DNA from 3 places in the Azospirillum sp. BE72 genome. Region 2 is predicted to be linked to each of the others. Evidence: predicted binding sites of a transcription regulator. Region 2 holds the regulator's gene; each other region holds the start of a gene.
The links. The regulator PhoB, encoded in region 2, activates phosphate uptake and scavenging genes when phosphate is short. The targets are predictions, from matches to a motif close to TNTCATAAAACTGTCA.
Positions count from the first base shown of each region.

Region 1 (4,000 bases), on a different contig from region 2:
GTCGCCCGCACCCTTGCATCCGGCCGCAGCCGCACGGGCGTCGCGTAAACGGTCGTGGACAGCCCTCAGGGCTGCTCGAACACCCGCGGGAAATGGGCGAGGCGGCGGCCGAACAGGCTTTGCGGCGTGGCCTCTCCCGACGTGGAGGTCTGGACCTGGGTCATCGCGGCAGGCATCACCGCGGGCATCGCCGGGGTGGCGGGCAGGGCGCGCGCGGAGGTCGGGCGGGACCGGCGTTCGGACTTCTCGGGCGGGGCGTAGAAATGAAGGGTCAGCTGGCCGTCGGCTTCCGCCGCATAGGGCAAGCCGGGAGCCGTCCGGCGTTCGGTGCCGGGAAGCACATACTGCTCGCCTTGGTCGGTGCGTTCGATATGCGGCATGACCGGTATCCTGTCTCCACCGCACCGATCCTGCCGTTCCCGCCCTTCCGGGTCAAGGCCGCGCTGCTGAACGAAGGGTTTATCCGTTCGCGTCGTGTTCCTGCCCCCGATTCTCCGCCCGGTCGAACGGGCCGGCGGCCCGCTTACGGGGTCAGCAGGCCGGCCACCAGCAGGTAGGACAGGGCGGCGACGATGCCGGAGGCGGGAATCGTCAGCACCCAGGCCCAGACGATTCGGCCCGCCAAGCCCCAGCGCACCGCCGAGGTGCGGCGGGCGGAGCCGACGCCGACGATGGCGCCGGTGATGGTGTGGGTGGTCGAAACCGGAATGCCCAGCCACGTCGCGCCGAACAGCGTGATGGCGCCCGCGGTCTCGGCGCAGAAGCCCTGATAGGGCTTCAGGTCGGTGATGCGCGAGCCCATGGTGCGGACGATGCGCCAGCCGCCCATCATCGTGCCCAGCCCCATCGCCGCCTGGCAGGTGATGATGACCCAGAAGGGGACGTAGAAGGTATCGCCCAGCATGCCCTGGCTGAACAGCAGGACGGCGATGATGCCCATCGTCTTCTGCGCGTCGTTGCCGCCGTGGCCCAGGCTGTAGAGGGCGGCGGAGACGAGCTGGAGGTGGCGGAACTGCCGGTCGACCGTGAAGGGGGCGGAGCGGCGCAGCACCCAGGACACCACCAGCATCAGCAGCAGCGCCAGCAGCAGGCCGATGCCCGGCGACAGCACGATGGCGACCGCCGTCTTGGTGAAGCCGCTGGCGATGATGGCGCTGAACCCGGCCTTGGCGATGCCGGCCCCGGCGATGCCGCCGACCAGCGCATGGGACGACGAGGACGGCAGCCCGAGATACCAGGTGATCAGGTTCCAGCCGATAGCGCCGATCAGCGCCGCCAGGATCACCGCCGGGTCCATCACCAGCGGATCGACCAGACCGGTGCCGATGGTGGTGGCGACATGCAGGCCGAAGAACAGGAAGGCGATGAAGTTGAAGAAAGCCGCCCACAGCACGGCCAGCTTGGGCGACAGCACGCGGGTCGACACCACGGTGGCGATGGAGTTCGCCGCGTCGTGCAGGCCGTTGATGAAGTCGAAGGCGAGCGCCACGAAGACGATGAAGATGATCGCCGGCAGTGCGAGCTGGAGGGCCTCCATTGCCGCCGCCTCAGACCTGATCGAGCGTGATGCCCGCGACCAGGTCGCCGACGTCGTCGCACCGGTCGGTCACCGCCTCCAGCATCTCGTACAGCTCGCGCCGGCCGAGGAAGGCGATCATGTCCGGCTTCTCCGCGATCAGCGACTGCAGGGCGCTGCGCAGCACGTCGTCGGCCTCGTCCTCCAGGTCGGACATGCGGCCGCAGAGATGGTCGATGCGTTCCGCGTTGCGGGCGATGGCGCCCAGCAGCGGCATCAGCTCCACCATCACGTCGGCCTGCTGGCGGATCAGGACGACGAAGCGGCGCATCGGCTCGTCGAACGTCTCGATGCCGTAGAGGCCGGCATGGCGCGGAACCTCGTCCATCAGGTCGATGGCGTCGTCCAGCGCGTTGATCAGCGACAGGATGTCCGAGCGGTCGAAGGGGGTGATGAAGGCGCGGTGCAGGTCGCGCCCGGCATCCTTGGCGATGCGGTCGGCGTCCTTTTCCACCCGCTTCAGCGCCGCGATCTTCTGTGCCCGCTCCTCCGGACCCGCGTCCATCACCGCTTCCAGCGCGGCGGCTGCGGCCACGATGTGGCGGGCCTGCTCGACGAACTGGTCGACGAAGCGTTCCTCCTTCGGCATCAGCGAACGGAAAGCGCGCAGCAGCATGGGACGGTGACTCGCGGTAACTGGAGTGATTTTGCGCTGCTCTTAGCACGCTTCGCCGCCCAGTGCAGCGGCGGCATGTCATGTAACAGTCATGAAACAGTCATTTGGTAGCAAAATCGCCACAGGTTGCGGCCTCTGCGTACTTTCCAGGCGCTGGACGGAATGATCCGGGTCGGCCGTGCCGGATCGGGCGGGGCTATGGAAAGGCGCATGCCGCCTCCCCAAATGACCGTCACGCCCCTTCAAGACCGCAGGTTTGCCCGCATGACGTGCCCATCCAGTTCCATCCGCCGCCTTGCCGTGCCGGCCCTGGCGGTCCTGCTGCTTTCGGCCGCCCCGCTGCAGGCGCAGACGGCGTCGCCGGAGGACCCCGCCGGCCGCTGCAGCCCGACCGTCTCGGCCGCGCTCAGCACCTGGGATGCCGGTCTGGCGACGGCGGAGCGGTTCGGGGACAAGGCGGTGGCGCTGGCGCGCGAGAAGGGGCGGGAGTATCTGCTGCCGCTCCTGGGCATCGACCCGAAGACGGCGCCGCCCGACGCCAGGAACGGCGGGACGACTGACGATGTCGGCCGCGCGCTGGAGGAAAGCCGCGACGATCCCAAGCGGCGCGCCGAACTCTGCGCCGCCATCACCCGCGCCGCCGACGAGGCCAAATCCTCCGCCGGTGCCGGGCTGGACGCGCTGAGACGCGCGCTCGACGGCTGGCAGCTGTCGCCGGGCCCGGTCAATCCGCCGGCGGAGCCGTCAAAAACGGACGGGCTGATCCGCACCTGAGGGGATGGGAAGAGGCTGGAGTCCCTCTTTCCGCAGAGAAATCGTATTTGGGCTTTGTTCGTCGTGTAAAGCCCTTCTCCCCTTGCGGGAGAAGGGTTGGGATGAGGGGTGCGGCGGCCGCAAGGCCGGTGGAAGTCTGGATTTGCGACCCCTCACCCCAACCCGCGGGTCGGCAAAACGCCGTTGGCGTTTGGCCGATCCCGCCCCGCAAGGGGAGAGGGGCTTTCAAGATACGTCAGCCCTTACAGCCAGTCGGGCACCCGCTCGGCCGCCAGCATCTCCTCCACCGTCGGGCGGGGGCGGATGACGGAGAAGCGGTCGCCGTTGACCAGAACCTCCGGCACCAGCGGCCGGGTGTTGTAGGTCGATGCCATCACCGCGCCATAGGCGCCGGCCGACAGGAAGGCGACGAGGTCGTCGTCGGCCAGCGGCGGCAGCGGGCGTTGCACGGCGAAGGTGTCGCCGCTCTCGCACACCGGGCCGACCACGTCGTAGGGCTCCGCCGCGACGCCGTCGGCCGGCTCGGCGACCGGGACGATGCCGTGATAGGCGTCGTACAGCGACGGGCGGATCAGGTCGTTCATCGCCGCGTCGACGATGGCGAAGCGGCGGTGCAGACCCTGCTTCACATAGATGACGCGGCTGACCAGGATGCCGGCGTTGCCGACCAGCGAGCGGCCCGGCTCCAGCGTGATGCGGCAGCCGAGATTGCCGGTGATGGAGCGCACCATCGCGGCATAGTCGGCCAGATCGGGCGGCGCCTCGTTCCTGTAGGTGATGCCCAGCCCGCCGCCGAGGTCGAGGCGCTGGATGTCGTGGCCGTCCTCGCGCAGCTGGTGCAGCAGGGCCGCCACCCGCTCGTAGGCCGCCCGGAATGGGGCGAGGTCGGTCAGCTGCGAGCCGATATGGACCGCGATGGCGACCGGCTTGATGCCCGGCAGGGTCGCCGCGCGCTGATAAATCTCGCGCGCGTGGTCGTAGTCGATGCCGAACTTGTTCTCTTTCTTGCCGGTGGCGATCTTGGCGTGGGTCTT
Region 1 is NZ_JAVDTO010000003.1:585,959-589,958, reverse strand. Features, by position in the region: gene J2Y49_RS14315 (response regulator) at 1-48, shown strand, start outside; gene J2Y49_RS14310 (hypothetical protein) at 66-380, opposite strand; gene J2Y49_RS14305 (inorganic phosphate transporter) at 524-1,537, opposite strand; gene J2Y49_RS14300 (DUF47 domain-containing protein) at 1,548-2,192, opposite strand; gene J2Y49_RS14295 (hypothetical protein) at 2,457-2,966, shown strand; gene lysA (diaminopimelate decarboxylase) at 3,209-4,000, opposite strand, start outside.
Region 1: J2Y49_RS14300 (DUF47 domain-containing protein) is a predicted target of PhoB. The motif match lies at 2,269-2,284, and genes of this name have one in related genera.

Region 2 (4,000 bases):
GCGCGGCGACGTACTGCGCGCCTTCCTGCTGGAATACGGGTTGCTGGGCCTGCTGACCGCGGTCATCGCCGGCGGCATCGGCACGCTGACCGCCTGGGCGGTGCTGCGCTTCCTGATGCATTGGGAGTGGAGTTTCCTGCCGTCGGCGGTGGTCACCACGGCCTTGCTCAGCACGGCGATCACGCTCGCTTTCGGGTTCTATGGTACTTGGCGGGCATTGGGGCAACCGTCCGCGCCATTGCTTCGCAACGAGTGATTCCCTCGGCAGAAAGCGGTAGCAAAAACGAAACGTGAAAGCTTTTTCATCTTGGAGAACCGCTGCCGATTCCTATTGAACCGATTTGCGGACTCGCCAATATGTCATGGCGACGGGATCACCCTATTCCACCGAGGAAACCAACATGGCAGACCCGACCTATAACCGCTTCGCGACCGCAGGCCGCGCGACAGATCGGGGATACTTCGACGAAGGCCTGCGCCAGCACATGCTGCGCGTGTACAACTACATGGGCGCCGGCCTTATTCTGACGGGCCTGGTCGCCGCACTGGTGTCGTCCAGCCCGGCCATGATGGCGGCCATCTTCGGCACTCCGCTGAAGTGGGTGGTGATGCTGGCCCCGCTGGCGTTCGTCATGGTGCTGTCCTTCGGCATCCAGCGCCTGTCCTTCGCATCGGCACAGATGATCTTCTGGGCTTACTGCGGCGCGATGGGCCTGTCGATGTCGGCCATCTTCCTGGTCTTCACCGGGGCGTCGATCGCGCTGACCTTCTTCGTCACCGCCGCGACCTTCCTGGCGATGAGCCTGTACGGCTACACCACGAAGGCCGACCTGTCGAAGATGGGCTCGTTCCTGATGATGGGCGTCATCGGCCTGGTCATCGCCGGCTTGGCGAACATCTTCTTCCAGTCGCCGGCCCTGCACTTCGCGATCTCCGCGATCGGCGTGCTGATCTTCACCGGCCTGACCGCCTACGACACCCAGTCGATCAAGGAAAGCTACGCCGAGGGCTACGATCACGAGAGCACCGGCAAGCTGGCCCTGATGGGCGCCCTGACGCTCTACCTGGACTTCATCAACCTGTTCCAGTTCCTGCTGCAGTTCCTGGGCCAGCGCAACAACGACTGAGCCTGAAGACGCCTGATCGGACAAGCATCAGCCGCCCGGAAGCACCCGCTTCCGGGCGGTTTTCTTTTGCGTCCATTCAGGACTCCATCGTCACCGCATCGCCGAGCCTGAGGCCGAGCATGCGGTCGGCCCGCCCGCGGTTGACGGCGATCTCTGCCAGCCCGTTGGAGTTCCCGTACCACAGCGGCTCCCCCGGCCCGACCGCGCCGAAGGTGCGGGCATGGACGATGCGGGTGCCGGCGGCGCTCAGCACCGCATCGGCGGGCAGGGCGGATGCCCGCATGCCCGTCATGGCGTTGCCATAGACATCGACATAGACGATGCGCGCCAGTTCGTCGGGCCAGTCGGGACGGTCGATGGCGGCACGGGGGAGCGGGCTGCGCTCAACCGGCCGGCCTGTGGCGAGGCTGGCGGCGACGGGGGCGAACAGGTCGCGGCCGTGGAAGCTGGCGGACAGCCGGTCCGGAATCCAGTCGATGGTCCAGGCGTTTAACGACGTTGCGCGGCGGGCGGTCAGGGCGAACAGGCCGTTGTCGGGGCCGACGAACCAGCGCCCATCGGCCTCCACCATCACCGGCCGCCGGTCGGTGCCGACACCCGGATCGACGACGCAGAGAAAGACGCTGCCGGTGGGAAAGGCCGCGGCGTAGGCCGCCAAAAGGTAGGCCGACAGCTGTGGGTCGAAGGCGGGAGCGTCGGCGAACAGGTCGATGACGGGGACGGTTGGCGCCTGCTGCGCCAGCACCGCCTTCATCTGGCCGGTGTAGGGGCCGGAGAGGCCGAAGTCGGTGAAGAGCAGGATCATGGGGGAAGTGTAGCGCTGCCGGGCGGGGTATGTCAGGGGGGACGTTGGACCCCCACCTAACCTCCCCCGCTGGGCGGGGGAGGGACTGCCGTCGCCCACCCGCACAAGCACTCATCTTCTCCCCGCCCAGCGGGGGAGGATCAAGGTTGGGGTATAACTTTCCCTCACACCGACTTCGTATCCAGCGCATACCCCGCCGACCGGACAGTGCGGATCAGGTCCAGCTCGTCCACCTCGTTCATCGCCTTGCGCAGGCGGCGGATGTGTACGTCGACCGTACGCGGCTCGACGTACACATCATGGCCCCACACCAGATCGAGCAGCTGTTCGCGCGAGAAGACGCGGCCGGGATGCTGCATGAAGTGGCGCAGCAGGCGGAATTCGGTCGGGCCGAGATGTACGTCCCGGCCGTTGCGACGTACGCGGTGGGCGGCCAGATCCATCGTCACGTCGGCGAAGGTCAGCACCTCGTCCGTCATGCCGGGCGACGCACGGCGCAGCACCGCGCGCATGCGCGCCACCAGCTCGGTTGGGGAGAAGGGCTTGGTGATGTAGTCGTCGGCACCGGAATTCAGGCCGCGCACCCGGTCGCCTTCCTCGCCGCGGGCGGTCAGCATGATGATCGGGATGTCGCGGGTCTTGGCGTTGCGGCGCAGCTGGCGGCAGACCTCCAGCCCGCTCATCAACGGCAGCATCCAGTCGAGCAGCACGATGTGCGGCGTCTGTTCGCCGGCGGCCAGCAGAGCCTCCTCGCCGTCGCTGGCGGTGGCGACGCGGAAGCCTTCCTTTTCCAGGTTGTACTTCAACAGCGTCAGAATGTCGGCCTCGTCCTCGACGACCAGGACGAGCGGCTTCAGGGCCGCGTTCATGGAGGCTCCGTTCACAGCGCGCGTCTCGACGTTAACCGGCATGGGACAGCCTTTTCAACAAAGGAGGGAAGGGGCGCAAAAATCAGGCAGGGCTCAAGGGCGGGGCTCGGGGCAGGGCTCTCAGCCGTATCGGCCGGTGATGTAGCCCTGGGTGCGCTCGTCGCGCGGGTTGGTGAAGATTTCCTCGGTGTCGTCGCACTCCACCATCTCGCCGAGATGGAAGAAGGCGGTGCGCTGCGACACGCGGGCGGCCTGCTGCATGTTGTGGGTGACGATGACGATGGTGTAGTTGGCCCGCAGCTCGTCGATCAGCTCCTCGATATGGGCGGTCGCGATGGGGTCGAGCGCCGAGCAGGGCTCGTCCATCAGGATCACCTCGGGGCTGACGGCAATAGCGCGGGCGATGCACAGCCGCTGCTGCTGGCCACCGGACAGGCTGGTGCCGGGCTCGCGCAGGCGGTCCTTCACCTCGCCCCACAGGCCGGCGCGCTTGAGGGAGGTTTGCACCACCTCGTCCAGTTCGTCGCGGCCGGAAGCGAGGCCGTGGATGCGCGGGCCATAGGCGATGTTGTCGTAGATCGATTTCGGAAACGGGTTCGGCTTCTGGAACACCATGCCGACGCGGGCGCGCAGCTGCACCGCATCAACGGCCTTGCCGTAGACATCCTCGCCGTCCAGCGCGATCCGTCCCTCGACCCGGCAGCCCTCGACGGTGTCGTTCATCCGGTTCAGGCAGCGGAGGAAGGTCGACTTGCCGCAGCCGGACGGGCCGATCAGCGCCAGCACCCGGTTCTCGTGGATGTCGAGGTCGATGCCCTTCAGCGCTTGCTTGGCACCGTAGAACACCTTCACCCCACGGGTGGTCATCTTGGCCGGCAGGTCGGCGCCGGAACGCTGCCCAGGGTGTTGACCGGGGCGCTGGTCGCCGCGAGGCCGCAGCTTCAGCTGGCCCGGAATGCCGCTCGGGATGCCGCTTGTAATGCTCATGGGGCGCTCACCACCGTCTCTCGAAAATCTTGCGCAGGATCACGGCCGTCCCGTTCAGCAGGATCAGGACGCCGAGCAGGATCAGGATCGCCGCCGAGGTGCGTTCGGTGAAGGCACGCTCCGGGCTGTCGGCCCACATGTAGATCTGAACGGGCAGCACCGTGGCGCTGTCGGTCAGCCCGTGGGGCACGTCGACGATGAAGGCGACCATG
Region 2 is NZ_JAVDTO010000001.1:126,449-130,448, reverse strand. Features, by position in the region: gene J2Y49_RS00675 (FtsX-like permease family protein) at 1-256, shown strand, start outside; gene J2Y49_RS00670 (Bax inhibitor-1/YccA family protein) at 402-1,127, shown strand; gene J2Y49_RS00665 (SAM-dependent chlorinase/fluorinase) at 1,204-1,932, opposite strand; gene phoB (phosphate regulon transcriptional regulator PhoB) at 2,097-2,801, opposite strand; gene pstB (phosphate ABC transporter ATP-binding protein PstB) at 2,922-3,668, opposite strand; gene pstA (phosphate ABC transporter permease PstA) at 3,796-4,000, opposite strand, start outside.

Region 3 (4,000 bases), 810 kb from region 2:
CCGCCGCAGGGTGGCGAGCGACGACCAGCCCGTGCCGAAATCGTCCAGCACCATCCGGATCCCGGCGCCGCGCAGCTGCAGCAGGGCCTCCCGCGCGTCGGCGGTCTGGCTGAACATCGCGGTTTCGGTCAATTCCAGCTTCAGGTTTGCGGCGGGCAGGCCGGTTTCGCCCAGGATACCCAGCACCTTCAGCACAAGACCCGGATCGTCGAGCTGACGGGCCGACAGGTTCACCGACACCGGAACGTCGACGATACCGGCGCGGAGCCAGCCGGCCGCCGCCGCGCAGGCGGCGCGCAGGGTCCATTCGCCCAGCAGGTGGATCGCCTCGCCCTGTTCGGCCATCGGCACGAAGACGTCCGGGGGCAGCATGGTGCCGTCGGACAGGCGCCAGCGCGACAGCGCCTCGAACCCGGTCAGGCGGTTGGTGAAGACGTCGGCCTGCGGCTGGAAGACCAGCGACAGCTCCTGCCGATCGATGGCATCGCGGACCCGCTCGACGAATCCCGCGTCGGATGTCCCCGGCGTTTCGGGCCCGTTCGACGTCGCGTGCGTGTTCGCCACCGTCCGCTCCATTCCGCCAACCTTTGCCGGTCGCTGCCCGGCTCTCCCTGGCATAACAACCACAGCAATGGTTTGTTAACCATGTCGCGAAAGAGCTTGACGAATTTTATATGGTTACGAAAGAGTTAACGTTGCTGGGTTGGTGACAAGAAAGAGGCTAAGCGGAGACCTCACCGCTCCCCATCATTGGGACAGACAATCACCCATGGGGTGCCTCATGCTTGAGTCGGCTGGGCAGCAGCTCCCCCGATTGATCGAGCACCGGGTAGGCGGCGGCGACCAGATGGGCGTTGATGCGGCGCAGGTCGCGCAGGATATCCAGATGCAGGGCGCTGGTTTCCACGCTTTCGGTCCGTCCGGCACGCAGCCGGGCGAAATGCGCCTCCGTCGCGCTGGTTTCCAGATCGCGGATGACCTCCTTCTCGCGCATCAGTGCGCGGGCGGAACGGATGTCGCCGGACACGAAGACGGCGGCGGCCAGCCGCTGGGTCTCACTCAGCCGTTCCAGCATGCCGGCGATCTCAGCCGCGCCTTCGGTGGAGAAGCGCAGCCTGCGCCGGATCTTCTTCGACGCGGCCTCCATCAGGTTGCGGTCGACGATGTCGCCGACATGTTCGAGGTTGATGGTGAAGGTCAGCACGTCGGACACCCGACGGGCGTCGCGTTCGTCCAGATCCTCGACGTTGATCTGGGTGAGGTAGCGCTTGATCGTGTCGTGCAACCGGTCGAGCACGTCGTCCATCCTGCGGATCTCCTGCACCCGCTTGCGGTCGTCGGTCTGGAGCACGTCCAGCGCGCCGCGCAGCATGCTGTCCACCGTGTCGGCCATCCGCAACGCCTCGCGTGAGGCGTTGGCGATGGCGAGATGGGGAATGCGCAGGGCGCTGCGGTCGAGATAGAGCGGCATCGCCGGATCGGCGACCGCCACCCGCTCCGGGAAAAGCCGGGTCAGGGCCCGCGCGAACCAGGGCAGCGGGCCGATGAACAGCGCGGCCATCGCCAGATTGAAGGCGAGATGGAAGTTGGCGGCCAGCCGGGTGGCATCCGGCGACACCATCTGCAACCCGGCGGTGATCGGCCCCAGCAGCGGCACGACGATCAGGCAGCCGACGAGGCGGTTGACCAGGTTGCCCACCGGCAGGCGCCGGGCCGCCGGGTTTTGGCCGTCGCCGCCCGGTCCCTCGATGATCGGATTGATCGCGCTGCCCAGGTTGGCGCCGGCCACCATGGCGACGGCGGCCTCGGGCGCGATCACCCCGCCGCCGGCCAGCGAGGCGATCAACAGGATCGCGGCGACGCTGGAATGGGCGGCCCAGGACAGGATGGCGGCCAGCAGCACCGCCACCACCGGATCGGCGGTCAGCATGCCCAGCATCCGCTGCAGCATCGGCGCGTTCTCCGCCGGGGCGATGGTTGCCAGCAGCAGGTGCAGCGACAGCAGCATCAGGCCCAGCCCGATGGCGACCCGGCCCAGGTCGCGGCTGCGCGTCCGGCTGCCGCGGCGGAAGGCGAGGAAGCCGCCCAGCAGCAGCACCGGCGCCACATGGGAAACGTCGAAGGCCAAAACCTGGACGATCAGGGTGGAACCGACATTGGCACCCAGCATCACCGCCAGCGCCGGCATCAGCGACACCAGCCCGTTGGCGGTGAAGCCGGTCGCCATCAGGCCGGTTGCGGTGCTGCTCTGCAGCAGCATGGTGATGCCCATGCCGGACAGGAAGGCGGTCCAGCGGTTGCGCAGCCCGGCGCCCAGGATGCGGCGCAGATCGCCGCCCAGCGCGCGGGTCAGCCCGCTCTGCACCATGTGCAGCCCCCACAGGAGCAGCACGACATTCCCGGCCAGTTCCAGCAGCACCCGTGTCGCCTGCATCGCACCCCCTCTGTCGGATCGGGGATGCGATCAGGCGGCACCCCTAACTGAAGGGTGGGGTGCGCTGATTGTTACGACAATATGACAGTTGGGTGACGGCGGAGGTGGAATGGGGGCCGTTACGCCCCCGTCCCCTCAAACCCCGTCTGATCAGACGTTGAAGCGGAAGTGGAAGATGTCGCCGTCCTGGACGACGTATTCCTTGCCTTCCTGGCGCATCTTGCCGGCGTCCTTCGCCCCCTGCTCGCCGCCCAGCGTGACATAGCTGGTGTAGTCGATGGTTTCGGCGCGGATGAAGCCGCGTTCGAAGTCGGTGTGGATGACGCCCGCCGCTTCCGGGGCCTTGGCGTTGCGGCGCACGGTCCAGGCGCGCGTCTCCTTGGGGCCGACGGTGAAGAAGGTGATCAGGTCCAGCAGCTTGAAGCCGGCGCGGATCAGCTTGTTCAGGCCGGTTTCCTCCAGCCCCATCGATTCCAGGAACTCCGCCTTCTCGGCCGGGTCGGTCAGCTGGGCGACCTCGGACTCGATGGCGGCGGAGATGACGACGACTTCGGCATTCTCGGCCTTGGCCTTTTCGGCGACCTTGGCGGAGAAGCTGTTGCCGGTGGCGGCGGACGCCTCCTCCACGTTGCAGACATAGAGCACCGGCTTGGCGGTCAGCAGCATGAACTGCTTGAACACCGGCCGCTCCTCGTCCGAAACCTCGACCACGCGGGCCGGCTTGCCGTCCTGCAGCACCTTCAGGGCGCGCTCCATCAGGTCGGCCTTGATCTTGCTGTCCTTGTCGCCGCCCTTGGCCTTCTTTTGCAGGCTGGTCAACTGGCGTTCCAGGCTTTCCATGTCGGCGAGCATCAGCTCGGTCTCGACCACCTCGGCGTCGCGCAGCGGGTCGACGTTGCCCTCGACATGGGTGATGTCGTCGTCTTCGAAGCAGCGCAGCACATGGACGATGGCGTCGACCTCGCGGATGTTGGCGAGGAACTGGTTACCCAGCCCTTCACCCTTCGACGCGCCGCGGATCAGGCCGGCGATGTCCACGAACTCCAGCTGGGTCGGGACGACCTTCTGCGACTTGGCGATCTCCGCCAGCTTGTCCTGCCGCGGGTCGGGCACGCTGACGCGGCCGACGTTCGGCTCCTTGGTGCAGAAGGGGAAATTCGCCGCCTCCGCCGCCTGGGTGGCGGTCAGCGCGTTGAAGAGGGTCGACTTGCCGACGTTCGGCAGGCCGACGATGCCGCAATTGAAGCCCATGGGTGGGTGCTCGCCGTCGGAAATGCTGGAATTGTTGCGCTTTATCCTACGAAGGGGGGCAAAGCGCAAACGCGAAGTGGGGGAGGGGACGGGCAGGCCGCGGCTTATCGCGCCTGCGTCGCCACCGTCACCTTGTTCATGAAAAGCTCCGGCTGGCCCTCTACCATCAGGGGGAGGTTGTCGGAGACGGCGTCGAGCAGCGGGTCGATCCAGCCCTGGTCGGCCTTGGCGAAGTCGTGCAGGACGTAGCCGCTGACCAGATCCTTGTTGCCGGGATGGCCGATGCCCAGCCGGATGCGCCAGTATTCCTTGCCG
Region 3 is NZ_JAVDTO010000001.1:939,695-943,694, forward strand. Features, by position in the region: gene J2Y49_RS04630 (EAL domain-containing protein) at 1-564, opposite strand, end outside; gene J2Y49_RS04635 (Na/Pi cotransporter family protein) at 764-2,434, opposite strand; gene ychF (redox-regulated ATPase YchF) at 2,585-3,685, opposite strand; gene pth (aminoacyl-tRNA hydrolase) at 3,790-4,000, opposite strand, start outside.
Region 3: J2Y49_RS04635 (Na/Pi cotransporter family protein) is a predicted target of PhoB. The motif match lies at 2,517-2,532, and genes of this name have one in related genera.